3 regions of the Sphingobium sp. TomTYG75 genome follow, and region 3 is predicted to be linked to each of the others. Evidence: riboswitches for the same ligand, from Rfam matches in the RefSeq annotation. Region 3 holds a riboswitch; each other region holds the start of a gene.
The links. A riboswitch is a leader RNA that binds a small molecule or an ion and turns the genes downstream of it on or off. The one in region 3 is predicted to bind cobalamin.
Positions count from the first base shown of each region.

Region 1: linked by a shared signal. The riboswitch ahead of ACYU81_RS15075 (TonB-dependent receptor) and the one ahead of ACYU81_RS16815 (DUF1636 domain-containing protein) in region 3 are both predicted to bind cobalamin.
Region 2: linked by a shared signal. The riboswitch ahead of ACYU81_RS09570 (TonB-dependent receptor plug domain-containing protein) and the one ahead of ACYU81_RS16815 (DUF1636 domain-containing protein) in region 3 are both predicted to bind cobalamin.

Region 1 covers NZ_BSRE01000002.1:292,046-301,600, reverse strand. Annotated here, with positions in the region: gene ACYU81_RS15095 (TonB-dependent receptor) at 1-1,425, opposite strand, end outside; gene ACYU81_RS15090 (helix-turn-helix domain-containing protein) at 1,720-2,469, opposite strand; gene ACYU81_RS15085 (MaoC family dehydratase) at 2,787-3,239, shown strand; gene ACYU81_RS15080 (hypothetical protein) at 3,278-3,520, opposite strand; gene ACYU81_RS15075 (TonB-dependent receptor) at 3,751-5,769, opposite strand; cobalamin riboswitch at 5,950-6,196, opposite strand; gene ACYU81_RS15070 (hypothetical protein) at 6,534-6,713, opposite strand; gene ACYU81_RS15065 (LysR family transcriptional regulator) at 6,898-7,791, opposite strand; gene ACYU81_RS15060 (malate synthase G) at 7,900-9,555, shown strand, end outside.
Region 2 covers NZ_BSRE01000001.1:1,893,911-1,903,465, forward strand. Annotated here, with positions in the region: gene nirB (nitrite reductase large subunit NirB) at 1-1,867, shown strand, start outside; gene nirD (nitrite reductase small subunit NirD) at 1,873-2,208, shown strand; gene ACYU81_RS09555 (molybdopterin-dependent oxidoreductase) at 2,333-4,945, shown strand; gene cobA (uroporphyrinogen-III C-methyltransferase) at 4,932-5,714, shown strand; gene mobA (molybdenum cofactor guanylyltransferase) at 5,799-6,335, opposite strand; cobalamin riboswitch at 6,397-6,621, shown strand; gene ACYU81_RS09570 (TonB-dependent receptor plug domain-containing protein) at 6,793-8,652, shown strand; gene ACYU81_RS09575 (ABC transporter substrate-binding protein) at 8,689-9,525, opposite strand.
Region 3 covers NZ_BSRE01000002.1:682,204-691,758, forward strand. Annotated here, with positions in the region: gene cobN (cobaltochelatase subunit CobN) at 1-1,340, opposite strand, end outside; gene cobW (cobalamin biosynthesis protein CobW) at 1,340-2,380, opposite strand; gene ACYU81_RS16805 (HoxN/HupN/NixA family nickel/cobalt transporter) at 2,377-3,426, opposite strand; cobalamin riboswitch at 3,599-3,844, opposite strand; gene fdhD (formate dehydrogenase accessory sulfurtransferase FdhD) at 3,936-4,718, shown strand; cobalamin riboswitch at 4,766-4,954, shown strand; gene ACYU81_RS16815 (DUF1636 domain-containing protein) at 5,115-5,522, shown strand; gene cobT (nicotinate-nucleotide--dimethylbenzimidazole phosphoribosyltransferase) at 5,519-6,535, shown strand; gene ACYU81_RS16825 (histidine phosphatase family protein) at 6,532-7,098, shown strand; gene ACYU81_RS16830 (adenosylcobinamide-GDP ribazoletransferase) at 7,095-7,805, shown strand; gene ACYU81_RS16835 (threonine-phosphate decarboxylase) at 7,802-8,779, shown strand; gene cbiB (adenosylcobinamide-phosphate synthase CbiB) at 8,739-9,555, shown strand, end outside.

The sequences.
Region 1 (9,555 bases), 390 kb from region 3:
GGCGGCAACTGGTCCAACCGGTACGTTGGGAATGACGCCCACGGTGGATGTATCCACGACGACGCCGTTCGCCACGGGTTGGAAGATTCCCAATATGTCTGTCGCCGGGGTATTTTCATGAAAGTAGAACAGGCCCGCGGTCAGGTCGAAGGCTTCGGATGTGACCTGGACCTGAAATTCCTGGGTGAACTGCTTCTGACTGGTCGATCGCGACGTCAGCAGGGAAAAGAAGGAATCGTTGGGCTGAGGCGCATTGTTGGGGTCGAGCACGGCCGGAATATTTTGTGCCAGCAATGCCTGCAATTGGAGGGTCGTAAATCGCAGGCCTCCGGTAGCGCCAAGGTCATAGATGTTCGGGTCTTGCCGGAACTTGCGATAGGCAGTGATGCTCTTGAGCGTAATCTCATCGCTCACGGGATAGGTGAAGGTGAGGCTATGCCCTTGCGTCACTACATGTTCGGGACTGGTCGCATTGGCGACTGACGTCAGGCGATCAGTCGAAATATTGGTGATGCCGCCGAATAGCGGCTGGAAGGCGATAATCGGCGCCAACAACTGGCCTGATGCATCCGGGATGACGCCATAGCTCTGTATCGCCCGGCCGGTCGAACGCGCATCGGTATAGTCAAAGCGATAGTCGGCGGTCAGGTCGCCCAGATCCAGTCTTGCCGCGACGCCGACACCATCGACATTGCGTTCGCCTAGCCGGTCGGCGATGCGTTGCACGCCGAATGACGGGTCGCGCTGACGCAGATCTATGGTGCGGCCGCCCAGGAGGTTGCGATAATCACCCTCAATCTCGTCATGAAGGTAGGACAGCTTGACCGACAAGGGGCCGAAGGCGGGCAGGTCGACGGATACTTTCGTCCGGAACGCGTCGTAATTGCCATAGGATACCGTACCGCGAACGCCGAACTCGCCCGTTGGAGCAGCCGTCACAAGGCTGATCGCGCCGCTTGTCGCGTTGCGGCCGAACAGCGTTCCCTGCGGGCCGCGCAGCACTTCTACACGCTGGATGTCGGACAGGTCGAAGATCGAGCCGACCGTGCGGCCGATATAGACGCCGTCCAGATAGATGCCGACCTTTGGATCGACCGCATTGTTGGACGTGCCGGAAGCCACGCCGCGAATGATGATTGTGGGATTGGATTGCAGGCCCTGCGTATTGATCTGAAGGCTGGGCGCCAGGCCAGCGAGGTTGCGCACATTGGTGACGCGCAACTGGTCAAGCTGGTCCGCGCCGATGGCGGTCACGGCGACGGGCACCTTTTGCAGGCTTTCCTCGCGCCGCTGCGCCGTCACTATGATGTCGGCCAGCTGCCCCTGAACCGCAGCCTGCGTGGCCGGGTCGGCAGTCTGCGCCAGAGCCGCTGTCGTGGCGAACGATGATATGCCCGCTAACGCAACGGCAATAGATGAACGCATGGCAATCCCCTTCCTTTCGTCGGGCGATGCCATCCCTCGATACGGGCCGTGCTCCGTTTAGAAGCTCGGTCCACCATCCGGGACCGAACACGCGTGCGCGCATCCGAAAGCGGACGTTTGGCGGTGTTCCGCCATTATATTGTTCATGATGCAGCCTGATCTGCGGCGCATGGCCGCGAGCCCTTTCTGCATCCTCTCCTGACAGCTTCGGCCACCGATCAGCTCTTCGGCCGAGCTATCTTGTTTGCATGCAGCGTGTCTTGAAATGATCCCTTCGTCAAGGGTCATCCACAATCAGCGAGGTTTCAGCGGCGCCACCGGACATGCCACTGCAAGAACAGCGTGCCATTCCCCCGGCAGGGCCGAGGTGCGACGATCCGCCTGCGCGATTTCCCGCAGCTCAGCTCTGAAACGCTCGATCCTTTCCGCGACACGCGCGACGCCCACGGGCGACAGCTTGACCGTTTCCACGCCGAAGATCGTATCTGGGTCGCCATAGTTCAGATTGAAGAACAGATGCTTCATATGCTGTTCGAAATGCCTGCGCATGGGCTCGCGTTGCCACACATGGGCCGGGTCCAGCCGCGCACGTAGACGTCCTCCCGGCAGGCGATCGATCAGCGCCAACCTTTCCAGCCGTTCGACATGTTGCGCGATATGTTCGGGCGGTATGCCAAAGCCTTCCTCGGCTTCGGACACCGGCCAACCCGTGACGATGATGAAGAAAATGGTGGATAGTTCGGGGCTTGTGGTCAGCGCCTTTTCCTGCGCCAGCGTCAGCTTGTCGGATGACCGATCGCGCACGGCGGCCTCTTCGGCGATTTCGGTGAGCGTGGTGTCGGCGAGTGCGCACAGTTGCGACAAGGTGCGCAGGCCCAGCCCACGGCCATGCAGCCATCGTTTGACGGTGGCGGTGCCCACGCCAAGCTTTTTCGAGACGTCGGCCTGGGTCAGGCCCGCTGCTCGTAGCCGCCGTCGGAGCGCCGCCAGCAGCAGCTCATGTTCCATTCCGAAAGGGTCGTTGGACGGATGAGAGGGGCTCATCAGATGATCCCTTCCCACGCTGCAAGGATGATGTGGGCCGACCACGGCGCTAGATCATATTCCGCGATGTTTGATCGTGGATGGTTCCGCGATCGATATCCATCCCTCGACTCTTCGGCTGCACGGCTTTCGTGCAGCCGAAGCTTCTTGTCTTCTCCAGTCATGGCCTCTCCAGCTTATTCTTTTGGGAAGGGTAAGTAACTCGACGCCGCTGACAAGGTCCAACTGATCCTCATCACCACTGGAGTATTTTCCTATCGCATTCGCGCATGCTTGTGCATAGTTTTGCTCTTGGAGCAGCATGGGGGGTGAATGGAATGAGCCAGTTTCTCGATTATCTTCAGGCGCGGGCGGACGAGGAAGACGTGTCGGACTGGTTCCTGGTCAGTCAGGAGATGATTGACCAGTTCGCCGAAGCGACCAAGGATCATCAATATATCCATGTCGATCCGGAGCGCGCGAAGCAGTCACCCTTCGGCGGGACGATCGCTCATGGTTTCCTGACGCTTTCACTCCTGCCGCATCTGTGCGCCGACGCGCGAGGCGACATCGTTCCCGACGGCGCCACGGAGATCAATTATGGCAGCAACAAGCTGCGTTTCCTGGCGCCCGTTCGATCCGGCAAACGTGTGCGCGGAAAGTTCAAGCCGCTGGAGATCGTCGAAAAGCGGCCGGGGCAGATTCAGCTGACCACCGAGGCGACGGTCGAGATAGAAGGCGAGAGCAAGCCCGCCCTCATCTGCGAATGGATCACCCAGTTCCAGCTTTGAAACGGCAATCGTCGGCGTAGGTGGATTGGGCTATCCATTCAGGCGGCGGTGTTGGTCGCGTGCAGGCCGAAGGCCATGCGCGCGGCGTTGATGGTGTATTCATACTCCTCGCTGCCGGGTACGAGGTCGTGCCAGTTCTTGTGCGTGATCGCGGCGAAACTGTCCTGCCATATCTTGCAGGCGATCAGTTGTATTTCTGTTTCCTTGGGGGCGCGCTGTGCTTCCAGGCAGTCACGCAATATCGCGTGAAAAACGGCGCCCCTTAATGGTGCGTGTTTCATTGGCATCCTCTCCAGGCTACTGATTCTTTGTCCAGATTGCCGAGGGGAAAATTGCATAGAGGCGAAAAGACGTCAACTACGTCTCAAAATTTCCACGGGTATTTAACATGTATTCTATTGTAGTTTGACCGTTGCCCTATCCACTTTTACTTTATGAACATCGCCGTTCATTATGTAAGCCATTGATTGGGAAGGCCGCAGGCTCTTTCTAGACGCGGCCTTCCCCAGCATCAGAAGCTGAACTTGACGCCGCCTCTCACCGTTCGCGGTTCGACCACGCGGCTTAGCCTCCCTTCGACAGGCTCCGCATCTGCGGCGGGAAGGTAGGACTCGTAATAATAAGCGATGTCCTTGTCCCCGCTGCCAAGGATGTTGAGCAGTTCGGCATAGACTTGCACCCGCTTCCCCTTCCAGGCGGCGCGCGCGTTGACGACCGTGCTACCGGAATCGCGCACGCTATTGTCATCGATCAGCGGCGAGGGGCCAAGGTGACGGACGCGGATGCTGGCTTCCCATGGATCGAGCACGATGGCAGCCCCGGCGGACGCGGCGTTTTTGAAGGCGTTGGGAATATGGTCGCCATTGGTATAGCGGCTGTGGCTGGCGGTGTAATTGCCGTCGAAGGCGAGCCAGGGGAGCGGGCGCCAGAAAGCGACAAGCTCATAGCCGTGGCGGCGGCTGGCTCCGCTGGGTTCGACCGCGTTGGAGTCGCCGACGAAGCGCAACTCGCTCCCGACATTGAGCCACCAATAGGTCGCGGTGAAGGTGAAGCCGGGTAGTTGCAGGCGGCCGCCCAATTCCTTGCCCGTGCCGCGCACGAGCATCGGGACAGGCGTGTCGACATTGACCGCGCCGCGCGCATCGTTGGAATGAAAGCCCCGGCCCCAATTGGCATAAAGTTCGACATGCGGCGTGATTGCCCAGGCCGCCGACGCCTTGGGAGAGACGAGCGTGTCCGATCCGCTGCCTTCGCCTAGCGCGGCGGCGACGGCGTCGCGGGCGCGGACGTCATAATGATAATAGTCGCCGCGCAGGCCGCCAGTGATGCGCAAGCCCGGCAGCGGCGTGACGGTGGCTTCGCCATAAAGGGCGGCTGACCCCTGCTTTACGCGATAGCGGCCGAGCGAGGAGAGGAAAGCGCGGTTCGACGTGCGATTGACGCCGACATTGCCGATCGCGTCATAGCGATTTTCCGTGCCGAGCTTCAGTTGCAGTGCCGGGGCGATGTCCCAACGCTTTTCGCCGGTGAAGCCCAGTACCCAGCGTCGATCGAACTGCTCGATCTGCGCGCTGGTGCCGTCGGGATCGGTGTAGGTGGGGTTGGAGAACATCGTCCAGTCATAGAATTGCGCATAGAGATTGGTGCGCCATGTCGGCTGGATGGTAGCGATGTTGCCGATGATGCGCGTCGTTTCCCCGCGCGCGGAAGGATCGGGCGAACAGAAGACATCGGGGCAGAGCGGCGTGCCGATGATCCGTTCGGGTATCTGCTCGGTCGGGCGCCATGTCGCGCGATAGGCGTGGAGCGTGGCGTCGATCTTACCGGCCCCGGCGGGGAGCGTATATTTGGCGAAGCCTGCATAGTGGCGCAGATGTTCGGCCTCCTGCCACGGGCCGTCATAAGCCTTGGCCTGGGCGACGAGGGTGAGATTGCCTGCGCCCGCCTTTACCGTGCCGCCTGCCGCCAACCTGCGCCAACCGAAGGAGCCGCCCTCCGCCGCGATCCATGGGCGGTCATAGCCGTCGATCGTGGTCATATTGGCCGCGCCCGCGAGTGCGAAGTCGCCACCATCGGCGCGATAGGGGCCTTTTCGAAAATCCTCCCTCGCGATGATTTCGGGGATGAGGCCGTTCAGGTCGAGATAGCCCTGGCCGTGACCGTGTGTGCGGAAGTTCATCTGAACCCCGTCAATATAGGTGGTGAAGTCGGACCCATGATCGAGATTGAAGCCGCGCAGGAAATACTGATTGGCCTTGCCGCTGCCCGAATGTTGGGCCGCGACCATGCCCGGCACGGCTTCGAGCAGTTCGGCGACGCGCAGCAGCGGGCGGACGAGAAGGTCCGCGCCGCCGACGCTGCCCTCGCTTGCCGCATGAGCGGTGCCGATCTTGTCCTCTCCCCGGCCGAAGACGACGATGGTGTTCGCATCCTCGCCCGCGTCATTCGCATCGGCAGCGAAGGCGGGGAATGGGAGGAGCGTGGCGGTCAGCGCGCAGGCAGCGCGGTGGAGTTGATTGGGTAGTTTCACTTGATGCACTCCGGGCGTCTGGCGACACTCGGCGAGAGACCTGCCGCCAGACGGCGACCGGCGCGCGCCGACGGCCGGACGCCCCCAAGGCGACCGCCAGCGTCACCGAAGCGGCCTCTCGCCGCTCGTTCGTCGCTCAGACGGAAACTACCGTGCCGCGGCCATCCCCTGGACCAAGGCAAGAGCGACCAGACGCTGGCAGGTCTCCTGGCTCGCGGGTCATCGCTTGATGCACGGCCTTCCCGGGCCTCGCAGGATTTAGCGTCCGGCCCAGTGACTTGCCCCATCCCGCCTATGAGGTGGGGCGATGTGCATCGCGCTCGCCGCTTACAGTTGCAGGGACAGCCTTGGCTTGGGGAGGCGGGTGCCTCCTTTACCATGTTCCCTTTTAAGCCTCTTTCGAGGCACCGGCGCGATCATGCCCGGGGGTTGCCCGGGTGACGGGAGCGATAGCGGAGCTGTGGGGGTAGGGCAAGGGGGGGTGGTTGGGTGAGGTAACTTACCCCCTCTCCCCTTCAGGGGAGAGGGTTGGGGAGAGGGGAGCGGCGGTCGTGCTTTGCGTTCCCCTCTCCCGCCTTCGCTATGCTCGGCACCCTCTCCCCTGAAGGGGAGAGGGAATGGGCGTGTCCCTCATTTTTCCGTTTGTCATCCCAGCGGAAGCTGGGATCCCCTTGCTAGGAGGCGCGTGGTCGCCTGAGATGCCAGCTTTCGCTGGCATGACGGTACGTGGTGGGACGCTGGCGTAGCCGCTTGGCGTTGATGGATCAGTTCAGCGTCGCGCCGCGCTCGCGCTGGAGGCGTAGGGCCATGGCTTGGTAGCGGACGGCGCGTTCATTGTGGAGGGCGATGGTGGCCTGGTCTGCGCCGCGAAGGCGGGCTTCCCTGGCTTGCCGCGCTTCCTGGGCGGCGCAGGCGGAAAAATGTGATGCGTCATTGGGGCGCATGGCCCTTATCCTCTCTCAATTTCTTATGGCTCGAACGATAACATCGGCCTGTTTCCCGCTGCCATTACGCAGGTTAACGCCGGAAAGCTTCTGTTTTTTGACAGTCGGCTTGCAAATGATTTCAGGAGGGGATTTCTGCGCTTCTCAAGCAGTTGAGCGGATGGCGCTAAGGGGCTTCATGCTATCAACCGCCCCGGTTCCACGATGCATCGCGGAAGATGTCGCGCAGGAAGCCAATGAAGGCGTCTACGGCGGCGGGACGGCCTGCGGCGCGGGGGTGGACGGCGTGAACGGCAAGGTCAGCGGGGCCTTCCCAGCTATCGAGGACGCGGAGGAGGCTGCCTTCCGCGATCAGGTCGCCCACGTCCCAGAGCGAGCGCAAGGCAATCCCGACGCCGGTGAGGGCGAGTTCGCGCACGATTTCGCTGCTGTTGGTGCGGACATGGCTTTGGCCATCGATCAGCTTGCGCGCACGGCCATTCACCAGCCGCCATGGCAATTGTCCATCGGCCGCGAGCAGGCGGTGGCGGGGGAGGTCGGCGATCTTGTCCGGAATGCCATGCACGGCGAGATAGGCGGGGCTGGCGCAGAGGATGCGGCGGTTGGTGGCGAGATGATGTCCCTCCAGATGGGGAGGAATGTCGCTGGTGATGCGGATTGCCACGTCGATGCGCTCGGCAAGCAGGTCTTCATAGGCGTCGGACAGGTTGAGTTCGAGATCAACGCGCGGATGCAGATCCAGAAAGCGGCCGACATGGGGCGCCACATGCAGGCGGCCGAAGGAGGTGGGCGCCGAAATGCGCAGCGGCCCGGACGCGCTCCGGTGCCGACTGGTGACGCGTTGCTCCGCCTGTTGGATGGCGTCGAGAATGGCGACAAGGTCGCGGTGCAGGCTGGCGCCTTCCTCCGTGAGGGCAAGGCGGCGGGTGGTGCGGTGGATGAGGCGGACGCCGAGGCGCGCCTCCAGCCGGGAGAGGCGTTTGGACATCATGGCAGGCGAGATGTTCAATATGCGGCCCGCCGCCGAAAGGCTGCCTGCATCCACCGCGCGGGCGAAGAGAAGATAATCGGGATCCATCGATGATCTTTTCCTGTGAGGAACAGATGCTTTGAGTTCTTGTTGTCTAGTGCGAGGATGGAGAGGGGTCTATAGGCTTTCGTCACAGTTTTGGATGGAGAGTTGCCCATGGACGGCATGATCGAGAAATCGGGCCTGATGGTTGCCGCCGAGCTGGCGCGCTTTATCGATGGAGAAGTCCTGCCCGGGACGGGGATCGCGGCGAAGGCATTTTGGCAGGGCGTGGCTGCGATTTTCGATCGGTTCGCGCCGCGTAACGCGGCTCTGCTGGACAAGCGCGACGCGATTCAGGCGCAGATCGATGCGTGGCATGAGGCGCGGGCGGTCGACGGGGACGCTTATCGGGCTTTCCTGACCGAGATCGGCTATCTGGTGCCGGAGCCCGCGCCTTTTTCCATCGGGTCGGATCGGGTGGATGCAGAGCTGGCGACCTTGGCGGGGCCGCAGTTGGTGGTGCCTATACTCAATGCGCGGTTCCTGCTGAACGCGGCCAATGCACGTTGGGGCAGCCTTTATGATGCGCTGTACGGGACCGATGCGATCCCCGGCGCGGCGGCGGGCAAGGGCTATGATCCGGCGCGCGGCGCACAGGTGATTGCGTGGGCCAAGGCGTTCCTGGATCGGGCGGTTCCTCTGGCGGAGGGAAGCTGGGCGGATTGGGCGGGTGGCACGCCGGTCTTGCGCGACACCGCGCAACTTGCCGGGCGGGCAGGGAATAACATCCTGCTTCGCAACAATGGGCTGCATATTGAGCTGGTGATCGACGCAAGCCATCCGATCGGGCGGGATGACCCGGCGCATCTGGCGGACGTTGTGCTGGAATCGGCGCTGTCGACCATTTGCGATCTGGAGGATTCCGTTGCGGCGGTGGATGCTGCGGACAAGGTCGCGGCCTATGCCAACTGGCTCGGCCTGATGAAGGGCGATCTGGAGGACAGCTTCGAGAAGAATGGCGCGATGATGACGCGGCGGTTGAATGGGGACCGTTCCTATGTCGCGCCTGATGGAAGTGCGTTCACGCTGCCGGGACGGTCTTTGCTGTTCGTGCGCAATGTCGGGCATTTGATGACGACGCCTGCGGTGCGGCTGTCCAATGGGAACGAGGCGCCGGAAGGGATATTGGATGGGATCGTCACCAGCCTGATCGCCCTGCACGACATTCGGCGGAACGGGCGTTTCGTCAACAGCCGGTCGGGTAGCATCTATATCGTGAAGCCCAAGATGCACGGGCCGGAAGAGGTTGCCTTCACCAATGAGCTGTTTGACGCGATCGAAGATTTGTTGGGGCTGGAGCGGCATCAGCTGAAGGTTGGCGTGATGGATGAGGAGCGGCGGACTTCCGCCAACCTTGCCGCCTGTATCCATGCGGTGCGGGACCGGATCGTGTTCATCAATACCGGCTTTCTGGATCGCACGGGGGACGAAATCCATACGTCGATGCGCGCGGGGCCGATGATCCGCAAGGGCGAGATGAAGAGCGCGGCGTGGATCAAGGCTTATGAAGATCGCAATGTGCAGATCGGGCTTGCCTGCGGGCTGTCGGGCAGGGCGCAGATCGGCAAGGGCATGTGGGCGGCTCCCGATCGGATGGCGGACATGCTCGAGCAGAAGGTCGGGCACCCGATGACGGGGGCGAATACGGCCTGGGTGCCTTCGCCGACTGCCGCGACTTTGCACGCGACGCATTATCATGCGGTCGATGTTTTTGCGCGGCAGGAGGAGCGGAAGGCTGAAGTGGTTGCCGGGCTGGACGCGTTGCTGACG
Region 2 (9,555 bases), on a different contig from region 3:
GCTCAAGAGCGCGCTGGAAGGGCGCGGCCAGACCATCCTGACCGGCGCCAACACGGAATCGATCTACGGCGACGGCAAGGTCGAGGGCGTCCGCCTGAAGGATGGCACGGAAATCCCCGCGAGCCTCGTCGTCATGGCGGTGGGCATCCGTCCTGCGACCGCTCTCGCCCGTGAAGCTGGCCTTGAAGTCAATCGCGGCATCAAGGTCGATGACCACATGGTCACCAGCGACCCCGATGTTCTGGCGGTTGGCGAATGCGTCGAGCATGACGGCAATGTCTACGGCCTCGTCGCGCCGCTGTGGGACATGTGCCGCAGCCTCGCGGACGGCCTCACTGATCAGCATACGGGTTACAAGGGTTCGGTCACCTCGACCAAGCTCAAGGTTGCGGGTCTGGACGTCTTTTCCGCTGGTGATTTCTCCGGCGGCGAAGGCTGCGAGGACATCGTCCTGCGCGACGCCTCGCGCGGTGTCTACAAGCGGGTCATCGTCAAGGACGACAAGATCATCGGCGCGGTACTCTATGGCGATACCGTCGATGGCGGCTGGTATTTCGACCTGCTCAAGCGCGAGGAAGATGTCGGCGAAATCCGCGACCTGCTGATCTTTGGTCAGGCCTTCGCCTCTGGAGGAGGCGCGCTGGACCCTAAGGCGGCCGTTGCGGCGCTCTCGGACGATGCCGAGATTTGCGGCTGCAACGGCGTCAGCAAGGGCCAGGTCGTTGCCTGCATCGAAAAGGGTGCATGCAGCCTCGACGCGGTGCGCGGCACCTGCAAGGCGTCTGCGAGCTGCGGCAGCTGCACGGGCCTTGTCGAAAACCTGCTGGCGGTGGTGCTGGGCGATGAGGTCCAGTCTGGTCCGAAGACGATGTGCAAATGCACCAGCTTTGGTCATGACGATGTCCGCCGTGAGATTGTCGCGCAGAATATGCGCTCCATCCCCGAAGTGATGCAGAAGCTGCACTGGTCGACCCCCGACGGCTGCTCCTCCTGCCGCCCTGCGCTCAATTATTATCTGCTCTGCGCGCTGCCCGGCGAATATGTCGATGACCAGCAGAGCCGCTTCGTCAACGAGCGCATGCACGCCAACATCCAGAAGGACGGCACCTACTCCGTCGTCCCGCGCATGTGGGGTGGCCTGACCAACCCCAAGGAACTGCGCGCGATCGCCGATGTGGTCGAGAAATATGATGCGCCGATGGTGAAGGTCACCGGCGGCCAGCGTCTCGACATTTTCGGCATCAAGAAGGAAGATTTGCCCGCCGTCTGGGCCGACCTCAATGCCGCGGGCATGGTGTCGGGCCACGCTTATGGCAAGTCGCTGCGCACGGTGAAGACCTGCGTCGGGTCCGAATGGTGCCGCTTCGGCACGCAGGATTCGACCGGCCTTGGCGTCAAGACGGAACGGATGACCTGGGGATCGTGGATGCCCCACAAGTTCAAGATCGCCGTATCCGGTTGCCCCCGCAACTGCGCGGAGGCTACGATCAAGGACTTTGGCGTGGTCTGCGTGGATAGCGGTTACGAACTGCATGTCGGCGGCAATGGCGGCATCCATGTCCGCGCCACCGATTTCCTCTGCAAGGTCGCGACCGAGCAGGAGGCCCTCGATTACTGCGCCGCCTTCACCCAGCTCTACCGCGAGGAAGCCCGCTATCTGGAGCGCACCGCGCCGTGGATCGAGCGTGTCGGCGTGGAATATGTGAAGCAGCGGATCGTGGAAGACGAAGCAGGCCGCGAGGCTCTTCGCGCCCGCTTCCTCTACTCGCAGAGCTTCTCTCAGGAAGACCCCTGGGCGCAGCGCGCAGCTGGTGCGGAGAGCGAATTGCACCAGCATCTTGAACCCATCGCCATCGCTGCGGAGTAACCATCATGACCGATTGGATCGACATCGGAACGCTGGCCGACATTCCCCAGCGCGGCGCTCGCACGGTGCAAATCGCAGGCGAGAAGGAAATCGCTGTCTTCCGCACCAGCGACGACAAGGTCTTCGCGCTGGTCAATGAATGCCCGCACAAGAAGGGACCGCTCAGCCAGGGTATCGTCCATGGCCACAGCGTCGCCTGCCCGCTGCACAACTGGAACATCGCCCTGAAAACGGGCGAGGCGCAGGGCAATGACGAAGGCTGCACGCCGACCATCGCCGTGAAAGAGGAGGGCGGTCGCATCCTGATCGCTCGCCCGGCAGCGATGAAGGCGGCAGCCTGACGAGCATCAAGCTTCCGGTCCCTAGCCACAACGGCGGGGACCCGGGTGGGGGCGTCTTGTTGGCCATCCCTTGCGGCAAGCGCTTCCACCCAATTCCTATTCCTCGGGACGAAGAGGTAAGAGCATGAACCAGGCCATCCGCACCACCTGCGCCTATTGCGGCGTCGGTTGCGGCATCTCGGCCACGCCGACCGGACCCCGGTCGGTCACGATCAAGGGCGATGAAGCGCATCCGGCCAATGGCGGGCGCCTCTGCTCCAAGGGCACGCATCTGGGCGAGACCGTCGGCCTGACCGGCCGCCTGCTGCACCCGATGATCGGCAACAAGCGCGCCAGCTGGGACAAGTCGCTGGACCTCGTCGCCAAGCGGTTCAAGGAAACCGTCGATCGCTACGGCCCCGACAGCGTTGCATTCTACGTCTCCGGCCAGCTGCTGACCGAAGATTATTATGTCGCCAACAAGCTGATGAAGGGCTTCATCGGCACGTCCAACATCGACACAAATTCGCGGCTCTGCATGTCGAGCGCGGTCGCCGGTCACAACCGTGCCTTTGGCGAGGACATCGTGCCCGCCACCTATGGCGACCTCGATGAAGCGGACCTGATCGTGCTGGTCGGTTCCAACACCGCCTGGTGCCACCCGATCGTCTATCAGCGCATCCAGGGCGCCCGCGCCGCACGGGGCACCAAGCTGGTCGTCATCGACCCGCGCCGTACCGAAACCTGCGAAGGCGCGGACCTGCATCTGCCGGTGAAGCCGGGCACCGACGTCGCCCTGATGAACGGCCTGCTCGCCTGGTGCGACGCTGAAGGGATCACCGATCCCTCCTTCGTGGCCGAGCATGTGAACGCCCCGGAAGGCTTCTGGGAGCATATCCGCACCAGCCACGATCTCTGGACGACGGCCAAGACCTGCGACATCGCGCCCGCGCTGCTGGAGCAGTTTTTCAAGCTGTTCGCCGCCACGCCGCGCACCGTCACCCTGTTCAGCCAGGGCATCAACCAGTCGATCCGTGGCACCGATCAGGTGAACGCGATCATCAACGTCCACCTCGCCACCCGCCGCATCGGCAAGCCGGGCGCCGCGCCCTTCTCGATCACTGGCCAGCCCAACGCGATGGGCGGCCGCGAAGTCGGTGGCCTTGCCTCGACCCTCGCCGCCCACATGGACTTCGCGCCGGAAAATGTTGAGCGGGTGGGACGTTTCTGGGCCGCCCCGAACATGGCGACCAAGCCCGGCCTCAAAGCCGTCGACCTGTTCCGCGCCATCAACGAAGGCCGGGTCAAGGCGCTCTGGGTGATGGCGACCAACCCCGCCGTCTCGCTCCCCGACGCGAACCGCGTCCGCGAAGCGTTGGAATCCGTCCCCTTCCTCGTCGTGTCGGACATCATCGCCGACACCGACACCAGCGTCCATGCCGACGTCCGCCTGCCCGCCGCCGGGTGGGGCGAGAAGGACGGCACCGTCACCAATAGCGACCGCACAATCAGCCGCCAGCGCCCCTTCCTGGCGCTCCCCGGCGACGCCAAACCCGACTGGTGGATCGTCAAGGAAGTTGCCCGCCGCATGGGCTTTCGAAACGCCTTCGCCTATGACCGGCCCGCCGACATCTGGCGCGAACATGCCCGCCTGACCGCCTATCAGAATGACGGCCAGCGCCTGCTCAACCTCCGTGCCCAGGCCACCATCGGCAACGACGCCTATGAAGCGATGGAGCCCTTCCGCTGGGGCGGCGACAAGCCCTTTGCCGATGGCTGCTTCTCCACCCCCGACGGCAAGGCGCGGCTGGTCCTCACCAAGCAAATGGACCTTCAGGAGCCGCTCAAGCAGTGGCCCATGACGCTCAACACCGGCCGTTACCGCGACCAGTGGCACACGATGACGCGCACCGGTCTCTCAGCCAAGCTCGCCCGCCATCGCGAGGAGCCGCTGGTCGATATCCACCCGCAGGACGCGCAGGAACTGGGCATTTGCGACGGCGACCTCGCCCGCGTCCAGACCGCGCAGGGCAACAGCATCTTCCGCGTGGCTTTCAGCGAAGGCCAGCGTGTGGGTGAAATCTTCACCCCGATCCACTGGACGGATCAGGTCTCCACAGGCGGCCGCACCGGCCTGCTGCCCCGGCCGCTCGTCGATCCCCATTCCGGCCAGCCCGGCTTCAAATCGACGCCCGCCAGCATCGAAAAGGTCGCGACGGAGTGGAAGGGCTTCCTCATCCTGCGCGGCGAGCAGCCCGCCAAGGTCCCCTGCCTCTGGGCCACGAAGGTCACCGTTCCGGGCGGCGCGCTCTACGAAGTCGCGGGCAATGGCGACCCCGTGCGGCTTGAAGCCTGCCTGCCCAAAGGCGACCGCGTCGAAGCCGTCGACATGACGCGCGGCACCCGCCGCGTCGCGATCATCCGGGAAGGCAAGCTGGCCGCAGTCCTCTTCGTCACCCGCACCGGCCTGCTCCCTTCGCGCGATTGGCTCATCGGCCAGCTTGAGGCGGAAGAGGTGGGCGCATCCGTCCTCGCCGCGCGCGGTCCCGGCAACCAGCCTGACAAGGGGCCGACCATCTGCGTCTGCTTCGACATCGGCCTCAACCAGATCGTCGCCGCCATCCGCGACCAGAGCCTGGTCGATGTCCCCGCCATCGGCAAGGCGATCGGCGCTGGCACCAATTGCGGGTCCTGCCGTCCCGCGCTCGCCAACATCCTCGCCCAAATTCCGCAGGAGGCCCTTCATGCAGCCGAATGAACTAATCGCCCCGGGTGAAGTCTGGCTGGTCGGCGCAGGCCCCGGCGACCCGGACCTCCTCACCCGCAAGGCCGAAAAGCTGATCGCCGCAGCCGAGATCGTCTTCTACGACGCCCTCGTCGGCCCCGGCGTCCTCGACCTCATCCCGCAAGGTGTCGATCGGGTCAGCGTCGGCAAGCGCTCCGGCCGCCACAGCAAGGCACAGGAAAGCATCAACGACCTCCTCCTCGCCGCCGCCAAAGCAGGCAAGCGCGTCGTGCGCCTGAAAGGCGGCGACCCCTCGGTATTCGGCCGCTCGTCCGAAGAGATGGAGCATCTCGCCGCCGACGGCATCCGCTTCCGCATCTGCCCCGGCATCACCACGGCAAGCGCAGCCGCTGCAAGCGGCAGCGCCTCGCTCACCCTGCGCGGCAAGGCGCGGGGCCTGACGCTGGTGACCGCGCATCTCAAAGCCGGTGAACCGCTCAAGCTCGACTGGGAAGCGCTGGCCCGTCCCGGCGGCACGCTCGGCATCTATATGGGCCGCGCCGCCGCCGGAGAGATCAGCCGCCAGCTGATCGCCGCCGGGCGCGATCCAGAAACGCCGGTGATGGTGGCGGTCAACGTCTCGCTCCCCACCGAACGCCTGATCCGCGGCAAGCTCTCCGCGCTTGCCTTTCTGGTCGCCACGATCAGCGATGAAGACCCGACCCTGCTGCTGATCGGCGAAGCGGTGGCGGGAACGTCCATGCCTGTAGGGGTTGCAGCCAGCGTCGCTCTTCAGCTTTGAAGATCGGCTCTGCGCAACTTTTGCCCTGAGCTTGCCGAATGCCCCCGAACTTAGTTGGAAGGAAGGGAGGGGGCTTCGGTAAGCTCAGCTTGGCTCGCGCCAGCGCGCCAGATCCTCCGGCCGGTTGATATTCGGCAGCACCAGTTCCGGCCGCTCCACCAGTCGCGCGCCCACCCGCTCGATCCACCCGAAGATCGAGCGTTTATTCTCTTCCGCCAGATGCGCGTCCAGTTCGTCCGCGAGCGACGCAGGCCAGAAGCCCGCAAGCTGCTGCCCTTTCAGCACCGCCCCACTGTCACCCACAAGCGCCTCCACCAGCGCCGCCGGATAAACGGGCATGTCGCACCCCGTCGTCAGCACCGCATCGTAACCTTGACTGCGCGCATAATGCAGCGCCGCGTTCAGCCCGCCCAGCGGCCCCATGTCCGCCGCTGGCCGATCCGCTAGCCCCGTCAGCCCCTCGACGCTCCGCCCGCAGACCACCACTGCCTCCACATGCGGCGCGATCGCCGCCACAGCATGGTCGATCAGCGTGCGCCCGTCCGGCATCAGCGCGAGAGCCTTGTCGCTTCCGAACCGGGTGGATCGTCCCCCAGCCAGCACCGCACCCAGCAATCGCATTATCCACTCCTTGGCAGAACCCTCAACTTCCCCTATGGCGCGCGGCGTGAGCGGGCAACTGTTCACGAAAGATCGCGCCGGAAAGGGAATGCGGTGCGGACGGGATCACCGTCCAACTCCGCGGCTGTCCCTGCAACTGTAAGCGGCGAGCGCGATGCACAGGGAAACCCGCAAGCCTTCAAAGGGGAAGGCGAGGGGGACCAGCCACTGGACCAAAAGTCCGGGAAGGCGTGCATCACCGCGACGACCCGCGAGCCAGGAAACCTACCGGCGCATGGTCGCTCTTGCCTTGGGTCCAGGGATAGGTCCGGGCACGGTGTTTTCCGTCTGAGCGACGAAGCGGCGCAGGGCCGCATCGGTGCGCGTGACGGGGCTGGCGTCTCTTCTTCCCGCACACCGGCCGCTTATGCGGCAGGCCCTGGGCTCATGTCGCATGGCGCTCAGGGAAGACAGAAATATGATCAGGACCGGAATTTCACTGCTGGCGCTCCTCGCCGCCACCCCCGCGCTCGCCGCAGACGCGGACGAAATCATCGTCACCGCGCTCGGCATCGAACAGCCTACCGATGAAGTCGGGCAGGCGGTGACCGTGATCGACGAAAAGACGATTGAAACCCGCCAGAATGTCAGCGTCGTCGATTTGCTGGTCACCACACCGGGAGTCCGCTTCAATCGTACCGGGAGCTTGGGCAACGTCACCAGCGTGTCGGTGCGTGGCGCCGAAACGACGCAGACGCTGGTGCTGATCGACGGCGTGAAGGTCAACGACCCGAGCGGCATCGGCGATCAATATGATTTCGGCAATTTGCTTGTCGGCAATATCCGCCGGATCGAGGTGCTGCGCGGTTCCAACTCCATTGCCTATGGCAGCCAGGCGATCGGCGGCGTCGTCAACATCATGACCGGTATCCCAAGCGAAGGGTTCGGCGGCAAGGCGTCGGTCGATTATGGCTATGCCGATACGCTGAATGCGAAGGCGGATGTATCGGGCACCAGCGGCATATTGTCGGGCGGCGTGGGCCTCGCCTATTTCCGCACCGATGGCATCTCCGCTGTCTCTTCCGATTTCGGTGGCGCGGAAAAGGATGGCTATGAAAATATCACTGGCAATGCCCGGCTGAAGATCGCCTTCACCGATGATCTGAGCCTCGACCTGCGCGGCTATTATATCAACGGCGATCTCGACTATGACAGCTTCTTTGGCACGCCGGCCGACAGCCCCGACGTCGCGAAGTCCAATCAATATATCGGCTATGCGGGCGTGAATTTGGCGCTGTTCGACGGCAAGCTGACCAACCGGGCGGCCGTTACCTGGTATCAGCAGGATCGCGATTATTATTTCGTGCGCGGCAACGCCCCGGACTTCGGCTATTCCGGGACGAACCTGCGCTTCGAATATGAAGGCGTCTATCAGCCCATCGATGACGTGAAGCTGCTGCTCGGCTATGAACATGAGCGGCCCGATTATGAGTTTTTCGGCTTCGGTTCGCAGGAAAGCCACCGCGCCAACATCGACAGCATCTATGCGCTGGCCGTGGTAAAGCCGGTAGCGGGCCTGTCCATGACAGCAGGGGTGCGTCATGACGATCACAGCCAGTTCGGCGGCGCGACGACGTTCGGCGCGAACGCCAACTACACGCCCAATGGTGGCGCTACCAATTTCCGCCTGAGCTACGGAGAGGGCTTCAAGGCGCCGTCGCTCTATCAGCTTTACGATACATTCAGCGGCAATCCGGACCTGAAGCCCGAGCGTTCGAAGAGCTACGACATCGGCTTCGACCAGAATCTGGGGAGCGACCGGGCGGTGCTGTCCGTCACCGGATTCTGGCGCGACACGCGGGACCAGCTGAATTACGACAATACGACATTCACCTATGGCAATCTGGATCGCACCCGCGCCAAGGGCGTGGAAACGACGCTGACGCTGCGTCCGGTCGATGCACTGACCTTCACCGCCGCCTATAGCTATGTCGATGCGCGTGATCGTTCGCCGGGCAGCGCGGCCTTTGGCGAGCGCCTGCTGCGCCGCGCCGCTAACGCCGTCAGCGCATCGGTCGATTATGCCTGGTCCTTCGGCCTGTCGACCGGGGCGACCGTGACGATGGTCAGCGACAGCGTCGATCTCGACCCCGTGACCCGCAACCGGGTGCAGATTGACGGCTATGCGCTAACGGATATCCGCGCGTCCTTCCCGATCACGGAAAGGCTCGAAATCTATGGTCGCATCGACAATCTGTTCGATCAGGAATACGCCACCGCCTATGGTTATGGCACCTACGGCCGGTCGGCCTATGGCGGCGTGCGTGTCCGCTTCTGACGGTAGAAGGTGAAGGGGGTGGGCGACTGCCCCCCTTCATCGCAGGGGCGCGGCCTTTGGCTGCACCCTGCCTTTTGCGGCGTCCGCCTGCGCGACGATGCTGCGCGCGGCCTGCACATAGGCGGGGCCGCCGCACACGGTCCACGCTTGCGGTACGTGGATGCGGGGGATGGATCGCAGCACCGGGTGGTGCAGCATCTCCGTCCCCTGATCGACGACCTTTTCGCTGCCTTCTTCCACGATCAGATAGTCGGGCCTGGCCGCAATCATCTCCTCCAACGGCACCTGCGCCAGCGCTGGCTTACCAAGTTTCGCCGCCAGATTGGTGAGGCCCGCGCGCCGGATCAACTCATCGACCAAAGTGCCGGTCCCGGTCATATAGCCGCGCCGCTGATAATAGGCGGCGACGCCGCCGCGCCGGGATCGGGGCATGGCGGCAAGGTCGCGCTCCATGCCCGCGATTATCGCCTCGCCCCGCGCGGGATGGCCGACAATGGCCGCCACCTGCCGGATCTGTCCCCTGATCGCCGCGAAACTGTCCGCGCTCGCCAGCCCCAGCTTGCGCCATCGCCCATCCGGCGCGCCCACAACGCCGCCAGCGCCATCGGGAAAGCCGATCACCAGGTCGGGGCGCAACGCCAATACCTCTTCGGCCGGACGCTTCAGCACGGGGAAACGCCGCGCCTGCCCGATCGCCGCCGACAGTTCCGGATCATGGCCATAGGGGCTCAAGGCCGCGATCTGCCCCGGATCGGCGAGCGCCAGCACATATTGGTCGGAACAGGTGTTGAGCGACACGATACGCTTGGGCGGCGCGGGCGCAGCGCCGGTCAGGCTGACCAAACAACATATCGCCAACATCCTTCTGCGCACCAATCCAGCCTCCGCAAAGCGCCGTGCTCC
Region 3 (9,555 bases):
AGCGCGAGCGAGCAGGGCGCGTCCCCTCCGGTCATATGCGCCATCAACGCCGCGCCATCGGTCGGCGCGTCGCCCGTCCGATAGCCAGCCTCCGCCAGCGCGCGCAGGATCGCCGCCGCGCTTTCCGGCGTGTCGAGGCCCACGCCATTGCCGATCCGTCCATCCCGGTTCGGATAATTGGCAAGGACCAGCGCCACATGGCGGCCTTCAACCGGCGTCAGTCCCAATCTGGCCCAGTTTGCAGCCAGTTGGGAAACAAAGTGCACACGATCAGCCAGAAGCTGCGGCACCACGATGCTGCATTCCGTTCGCGCATCGAAGCGGGCGGCGGCCTTGAAAGCGACCGCGCGGGTGAAGATGCGCCCATCCACTTCGGGCAAGGCAATATGCATCGCCAAGTCGCGCGGACCCAGCCCCCGCGCGCTATCCTGCCACGCCGCCTGTTCGGCGCTGGCGAACAAGGTCTGAAGAATCGGGCAATCGGCCTGCTCCAATATGGATGGCGTGCGCGGTTCGCCGGGCGCCGATGCGGCAAAGGCGGTGGCGTTCAGAATGACGTCCGGTCGAGCTACCCCGATCACTCCTTCCAGAAAGTCGCGCGCAAAGGGTTCCCGCAACGCCCGTACATGGACCGGCAGGACATTAAGCCCCGCAGCCCCCAATCCCGCGATCATCGCGTCCACCGCCTCCAGCGTTCCGGCGATCAACAAGGCGCGGTAGAAAAGGAACAGCGCTGTCGGCTGGCCGGATATCCAACCGGCCTTCACCTGTTCCAGCGTCGGGCGTTCGACACCGGGAAGATAAAAGCCCGCGTCGGCGAGCGGAACCGGCGCGTCGGGCGCGCCCGCGTCCAACCCTGCAATCCGCGCGGCGGTCCTTAGAAAAGCCGTGGCATTGGCGACGCCACCCTGCCGCAGATAATCGCGTAGCCGGTCGCATATTTTCGGGGGCAGGGTGGACGCCATCCGCAGTTCGGGATCATCCTCCCGCCCATCCGCGATGGCGGCGAAGGCAATGCCCCTGTCGCGCGCGACATTGGCAATTTCCTCAATGCCATAGGGCCAATAGCTCTTACCCCCCAACAGTACCACGCAGACGAATTTCGCGTGGGAAATCACATTCTCGACATAGAGATCGACCGAATAGGGATGCTTGAGCTGAAGGAGATTGGCCAGCCTGATCGACGGCCCGCCTTCCCCCAGAATGGCGGCGGCGCTCGCAAAGCAGGCAAGGTCGCTGTCCGCCACGGTCAGCAGCACGATGTCGCCCGGCGATTGGCCAAGGTCGATCGCTTCGTCCCCGTTGGAGACGGTGCCGGGCGTGGCGGTCAGCAAATGCATCAGGCGACCGCCATCTGCTGGATGAATGCCCGTTCGATCGCCGCCCGGTCCAGCCCCGCCTGCCCGATCACCACCAGTCGCGATCGGCGCTCCTCATGCACCTGCCAGTGCCGGTCATAATGATGCTGGATGCGTGGCCCGACCGCCTGAATGACCAGCCTTGCCGGACGGCCCGCAATGGCGACGAAGCCCTTCACCCGCAATATGTCGTGATCGGCTATGACCTGCTTCAGAGCATCCAGCAGCGGCGCAGGATTGCCCAATTCCCCCAACTCCATGACGAAGCTGTCGAAATCCTCATGATCATGATCCTCCTCCTCGTCATGGTGGGAGGGGCGGGCGTCAATCTGGTCCTCGACCCCGGCATCAAGGCCGAGCAGGACCGCCGGGTCGATCTCCCCCCGCGCGGTGCGGACGATACGCACGCCCGGCCGGATTTCCGCCGCCAGATCCCGCTCCAGTTCCGCAAGCCTTTCCGGCGCGACCAGGTCTGTCTTGTTCAGCAGCACAAGGTCGGCACAGGCCAGCTGATCCTCGAAAAGCTCCTCGATCGGGCTGTCATGGTCCAGCGTCGGATCAGCCGCCCGAGCGGCAGCCAGCGCTTCCTCGTCATGGGCGAAGCGGCCCGCCGCCAGTGCATCGGCATCGATGAGTGCAATCACCCCGTCCACCGTCGCCCGTGTCCGGATATCGGGCCACTGAAAGGCCTTCACCAGCGGCTTGGGCAGGGCGAGGCCCGATGTCTCGATGATGATATGATCGGGCGGCACATCCCGGTCGAGCAGCCGCTGCATCGTGGGCAGGAAATCGTCCGCCACGGTGCAGCAGATGCAGCCATTGGCCAGTTCGATAATATCCTCATCCGGGCAGGCCTCATCGCCGCAGCCCTTCACCAGCGATCCATCGACGCCGACATCGCCAAATTCGTTGATGATCAGCGCTAGCCGCCGCCCACCCGCATTCTCGATCAAATGGCGGATCAGCGTCGTCTTTCCAGCACCCAGAAATCCGGTGATGACGGTGGCAGGAACCTTGCTCATATTGTCTGTCCTTGATTGGGGAGGAGCACCTCGATCTCGTCGAAGCGCTTCCAGCGGTAGATGACCCAGCTCACCAGCCAGCAGGCGGCGAACAGGCCGATGATGAAGAAGCCCAGGCTGTTGAAATGCTCACCCAGATCGGCGGCCACCGACCAGACGCCGCCGGTCAGGCCCAGCTTGTCGCCCAGCAGCGCCGCCGCCTCGATCCCGCCGATGACGATCGCAACCAGCGCCGACACCAGCGTGATGGTGATGTTGTAGTAGAGTTTGCGGATCGGCTTCACGAACGCCCATTGATAGGCGCCCATCATCAGCGCGCCGTCCGCCGTGTCGATCAGCGCCATGCCCGCCGCGAACAGCAAGGGGAATATGAGTACGGTCGCGATCGAAAGCCCGCTCGCCGCTTGCCCTGCCGACAGGCCGAGGATCGCGACTTCGGTCGCTGTGTCAAATCCTAGCCCGAACAGAAAGCCCAGCGGCGCCATGTGCCAGCTGCGCGTCACCAGTCGGAACAGCGGTCGAAACAGCCGGGCCAACATGCCCCGATTGCCCAGCAATATGTCCATATCTTCATCGACATAGGCGCCACCACTGCGGACGTGGTTGAAGGTCTTTAGAACCGACCGCAGGATGATGAGGTTCATCGCGGCAATGGCAAAGAGGAAGGTGGCGGAGATGATCGTCGCGATCGTCCCGCCGATCTCGCCCGCCGCCTCGACACGGCTAAGCGCGCTGGCGGCGAAAGCGATTCCGACGGCGGCGATCAGCACGATCCCGCTATGGCCGATCGCGAACCACAGGCCGACGGTCAGCGGCCGCTGACCTTCCTGCATCAGCTTGCGGGTCACATTGTCGATGGCGGCGATATGGTCGGCATCGACTGCGTGGCGCAGGCCCAGGCTCCAGGCGAGCAGGGCGGTGCCCAGCATCATCGTGTCGCCCGCAAAGATCAGCAAGGCGCAAAGCCATAACGCGATGTTGGCGGCGATCAGCCCCGCGAACATGAAAGTGGCACGGCGACGAAGCGCCGGAAATTGCATGGCCATAAAAGCATGGCTCCCGTCAGCGTCAGCGAGACTGGACGGGACCTCCGCTAAGCGGCCGACATTCCGCGCCGGACGGACGCGATGAAGCGTCCGGCACATGAAGCCGGTGCGGTCCCGCCGCACGCGTCGCTCAGACGGAATACCGTGCCCCGGCCATCCCCTGGGCCAAAGCAAGAGCGACCAGACGCCGACAGGTCTCCTGGCTTGCGGGTCATCGCTCGACACATGGCCTTCCCAGGCCTCGCATGATTTAGCGTCCGGCCCAGTGGCTGACCCTCCGACAAGTGACGGAAGGTCGATATGCGTCTCGCTCACCGCTTACAGTTGCAGGGACAGCCGCGGATTTGGGCGCCTCGTTAGCACCCCGCACCGCATTCCCTTTAAAGCCCTTTCGGGCACCGGCGCGATCGTGGCCGTGCATAGATGGCTTAGCCACCAAAGGGAAGCGGCAGTTGCATGGCCGCGTCCATTTGCTTGCCGGAGGTACATTGCCCGCCTAGACCGGCCCTATGTCTTCGCCCTCCTCCTTCACCCGCATCACCCCCGATGGCGAAGCATCGCCCGTGACGCGCGAGTTGGCGGAGGAAGTGCCCGTCGCGATCGAGTTCAACGGCGTTGGCTATGCCGTGTTGATGGCGACGCCCGCCGACGTTGCGGAACTGGTGCAGGGGTTCGCGCTGGCCGAGCGGCTGGTCATCCCATCCGACGCGCCGATCGACGTCGATGTCCATGCTACGGAGCAGGGCCTTGTCGCGCGGGCCACGCTGCCGGAAGACCGCGTCGAGGGGCTGCTCGGCCGGGTCCGTCATCGCGTCTCCGATTCCTCTTGTGGTCTGTGCGGCGTGGAAAATCTGGAACAGGCGATGCGGCCCTTGCCTGCCGTGACAGCCCGATCAAACGCGAGCTGGGAAGCGATCTTCGGCGCCTTGCGCGATCTTGCCGCGCACCAGCCGCTCAATCGGCAAACTGGCGCGGTTCATGTCGCTGCGCTGGCCGGAGCGGATGGCGCGATCCGCCTCGCCTATGAAGATGTGGGCCGCCACAATGCCTTCGACAAGCTGATCGGGGCAATGCGGCATCGGCAGCTATCCTGGGATGGCGGCTTCGCGCTGCTGTCCTCCCGCTGTTCCTTTGAGCTGGTGGAAAAGGCGGCGCTCGCCAATTGCCCGCTGCTCGTCACCATCTCCGCCCCGACCCGTCTGGCAGCCGAGCGCGCGGCCAGCGCGGGATTGCCGATCGTCGTGCTTGCCCGGCCCGATGCCGTGCTCGCGGCGGGCGACCTGCCCGACTGACGAAGCGCCGCTCCATCTACCGCTTGCGGACGCGCCGCCGCCTCTTTATCAGCAGCCCCGCGACAGGTTCCCCTCGGGGATCAAAAGGGAAGTCGGGTGTAATGCCCGCGCTGCCCCTGCAACTGTAAGCGGTGAGTGGACCGGCCACGCAGCCATTGGAGGAACTTTCCTCCGAGAAGGCGGCCGGTGCGCAGCGACCCGTGAGCCAGGAGACCTGCCTGCCGCAGTCGTTCTTCGACCGGACAGGGTGTGCCGGACGAACGGGGTTCCCCTCGCGGACGACAGCCACCGCCTTGCTCGCCATCCGGCCGGGCAGGGCCGTTTGCGGTTCGATTTTGCGAGGAGGGCCATGATGACGGTCTTTCATGTTTACATGGTTATGGAAGCGCGCCGCTGATGCTGTGCGCTGTCGAAAACAAGGCATCGGTGGTGGTCTGTTCGACATGCCGCCTGTCCGCCGATCAGCGGGAGGATGGGGCAGGGCGGCGCGGCGGCGCACTGTTGGTTGAGGCCATGCGCGATCTTCAGGCGGCCGAGCCTGCTTATGATGCGGTTGCCGTGCAGGACATGCCCTGCCTCTTCGCCTGTCAGCGTCATTGCACCGTCCATGTGCGTGGCCCCGGCAAGGTCGGCTACGTGCTGGGCGACTTCAACCCGGATGCCGACGCCGCCCGCGCCATCCTCGACTATGCCCTGCGCCACGCGGCCAGCGAAGAAGGCGTCGTGCGCTACGCCGAATGGCCGCAGGGAGTGAAGGGCCATTTCATCGTCCGCACCCCGCCCGAAGGCTTTGTTTGCACATGATCGGCTTTCAGGATCGCGGTGGCTTCCAATCCGCGCTCGCCAACCTCCCTCAGCCTGATGCGGCGGCGATCGAAGCGGCAGCGGCGCGGCAGGCATCTTTGACGAAGCCCGCCGGATCGCTCGGCCGCCTGGAGGAGGTCGCCCTCTTCATGGCAGGCTGGCAAGGTCGCGAACGTCCACGCACCGACCGCATCCGCGCCGCCGTCTTCGCGGGCAATCATGGCGTCGCCGCGCGCGGTGTCAGCGCCTTCCCGCCCTCCGTCACCGCGCAGATGGTCGCGAACTTCCAAGCAGGTGGCGCGGCGATCAACGCGCTTGCGGGCGCCTGCGGAGCCGAGCTGGTCATTGTCCCGCTCGCCCTCGACAATCCCACCGCCGACATATGCGAAGCCTCCGCGATGACGGAAGCGGAGTGCCTCGACGCCCTGAACGCGGGCGCCGCCGCCGTCGTGCAAGATTGCGACCTGTTCTTCGCAGGTGAAATGGGCATCGCCAACACCACTTCTGCCGCCGCACTGTGCCTTGAATCCTTTGATGGCGAGGCGCAGGACTGGACGGGGAGGGGCACCGGCATCGACGCAGCCGCCCTCACTCGCAAGACGCAGGCCGTCCAGATCGCGCATACGCTGCACGGTCCCCATTGCACCGACGCCTTCGAAACCCTCCGCCGTCTCGGCGGGCGAGAGATCGCGGCGATGGCAGGCGCCATCCTCGCCGCGCGCATGATGCGCGTGCCGGTGCTGCTCGACGGCTTTATCTGCGGCGCGGCCATCGCCCCTCTGGCGCACGACAATCCCGCCATCACCGCCCACTGCCTCGCCGCCCACTGCTCCGCCGAAGCAGGCCATGCCCGGCTGCTCGAAAAGCTCGGCCTGAACCCCTTGCTTCACCTCGACATGCGCCTCGGCGAAGGCAGCGGCGCAGCCGTCGCGGCGCAACTCATCCGCTCGGCCCTCGCCGCGCACGACCAGATGGCAACCTTCGCCGAAGCCGCCGTGGCTAACGCGCTATGAGCCCGCTCACGCTCCACCTGATGCGCCACGCAGCGCCACAAACGCCCGGCCTCCTGCTCGGTCACATGGATATGCCCCCCGACCCGGCCGCCATGCAGCTATGCATCGAACGATCCCGCGCGCTCGTATTCGACCGCCTGATCAGCTCCGACCTGACACGCGCCCGCGCTCCCGCCGCCCTGATCGCGACCAACAGGCAAGTGCCGCACGACGTCGACGCGCGCTGGCGGGAACTGCACTTCGGCACGTGGGAGGGCGCCGATCCCGCAACTCTCCCTGCTGAGGAAATTGGTCGTTTCTGGTCATCCCCAGACGACCATCCTCCGCCGGGAGGGGAAAGCTGGTCCGGCCTTTGCCTGCGCGTAAAGGCGGCACTTGGCGAAATCGACCGGTCCTCGCTGGTCCTCACCCATGCCGGTGCGATACGGGGGGCGCTGACTACGCTGTATGGCTTCACGTACCAGCAGGCCTGGGCAATCGACCTTCCCTATGGCGCCTTGCTCAGCCTGCGCCTCTGGCCGGGAGACAATCCCAGCGCGCAGATCACCGGGCTTGTAACATGATCCGTCTCATCCTCGCCCTGCAACTCATGACCCGCCTGCCGCTCCCGCAAGTGCGCGCGGAGGAGGAGGACTTTGCCGCTGCGATCCGCTGGTTTCCCGCGACCGGCATCATCGTCGGCCTCGCCGTCGCCGCTGCCATGACAATCGGCGTCCTCGCCGATCCCTGGATGGCCGCCTTGCTCGGCCTGATCGCCTGGGTCGCCATCACCGGGGCGCTTCATCTCGACGGTCTTGGCGACATCGCTGACGGGGTAGGGGCAGCCCATGGCGACCCGGCAAAGCTGTCCGCCGTTCTTGCCGACCCGCATATCGGGAGCTTCGGCGTCGTCACCATCGTCCTGCAACTGCTGGCGAAGCTCGTCCTGCTGCGCCTCTGCGCGGAGCATGTCGCGCCGATCGCCCTCATCGCCGTGCCCTTCGTCGCGCGGATCGGCCCCCTGGCATGGACCCTCTGGCTCCCGCCGCTCCATGAGGGCCTGGCCAGCCGCTTCCGCGAAAGCATCAGTCAGTTGCATTTGCTCGGCTGGACGATGCTGGCCGTGGCTCTCTGCCTGATCATTCCCGCCCTCCTGTCCGCCGCTATTTTCGTTCCCCTCTGGGCATGGTGGCTGCGCAGCCGGATCGGCGGCATTTCGGGCGATGGCCATGGCGCGGGGATCGAACTCATCGAAAGCGGCCTGCTAGCCGCGCTGGTGCTGGCACGATGAGTGACATCTTCCATTGGCATGGCGGTCGTCTGGCGGCGGCGCGTCAGCATTATGCAGCCGAGGATCGGCCTTGGATCGATCTTTCCACCGGCATAAACCCGATCGGCTGGCCCGGCACCGCCACGATCACCCCGGACTGGCAATCCCTCCCCGATCCCGCAGCGCTTGCCGATCTCGAACAGGCCGCCGCCACATATTTCGGCGTGTCCCCCGATCACATCTGCGCACTGCCGGGCACCGAAACCGGCCTGCGCCTGCTTGGCCACCTGATCGATACGCCCGCCTGCCATATCCTGCCGTGCTACCGCACCCATGCGCAGGCTTTCCCAAACTCGCGCCCGTTGCAGCAACCCGAAGACGCGCCACCCGGCACCGCGCTCCTGCTCGCCAATCCCAACAATCCCGATGGCCGCCTCTATACGCAGGCGCAGATGCAACGGCTTCTGGCCCAACAGGAAAGGGAAGGCGGCTGGCTGATCGTCGATGAAGCCTTCGCCGACTGCCTGCCCGGTGCCAGCATGGCGGCCGAAGTTGGGGATCACCGCCGCCTGCTCATCTTCCGTTCCTTCGGCAAATTCTTCGGCCTTGCGGGTGTGCGATTGGGCTTCCTCCTCGGCCCATCCCCCATCATCGCCGCCTGCCGCAGGCTGCTGGGAGACTGGCCTTTATCCGCAGCCGCGATCGACTTTGGCCGCGCCGCCTATCGCGACCAGCGCTGGATTGACGAGACGATCGCGAACCTGACGACCCGCGCCGCCAGCCTAAACGCGCTACTTATCCGCCACGGCTTCATCCCGCGCGGCGATTGCCCGCTATTCCGCCTGATCGACACGCCGAACGCCGCCGCCCTGTTCGACCGCCTTGCGCGCCACGCCATTCTCACCCGTCCGTTCGAGGACCGGCCGAACTGGCTCCGCTTCGGTCTGCCCGCCGATGATGCCGCCATGTCCCGGCTGGACGAAGCGCTTGGTTGAGCTGGCCGCGCTGATCATCGATGCGGCACTAGGCTGGCCAGCCCGGTTGCACGCCCGTATCGGCCACCCGGTCGGAGCCTTCGCCGGGATCATCACCGCTTGCGCGCGCCGTTTGAACCAGCGCCACTTCGGCACAGCGCGCCGCCGTTTCGGCGGTATCGTCACGCTGCTACTCCTCCTCACGACCACCATCGCAGCGGGCTGGGCCGCAGAATTCATCATCCGCCACTTGCTCGGCTCCTGGGCCTGGGCAGGGCTTGCGCTTGCCGCTTGGCCAGCGCTTGCGCAGCGCAGTCTGTACGACCATGTCCTGCCCGTCGTTCAGGCTCTAGAAGCAGGCAATCTCTTCGCTGCCCGCCGCGCGGTCAGCCAGATCGTCGGACGCGATACCGCCACCCTTGATGAGGCAGGCGTCGCCCGCGCCGCCATAGAAAGCCTTGCTGAAAGCTTTTGCGATGGCGTCGTCGCGCCGCTCTTCTGGCTGCTCGTCGGCGGCCTGCCCGGAATCTGGGCCTATAAGGCGGTCAACACCGCCGACAGCCTGATCGGCCACCGGGAGGAGCCGTTCGCGGCTTTCGGCTGGGCCGCCGCTCGCTTCGATGACCTGCTGAACCTGATTCCCGCGCGGCTGTCCGGCTTCCTGATCTGCGTCGCGGGCATGGGCGGCTGGCGCATCCTCTGGCGCGACCATGGCCGTCATGCATCGCCCAATGCGGGCTGGCCCGAAGCGGCGATGGCGGGGGCGCTAGACATCCGGCTTGCCGGGCCGGTCGCCT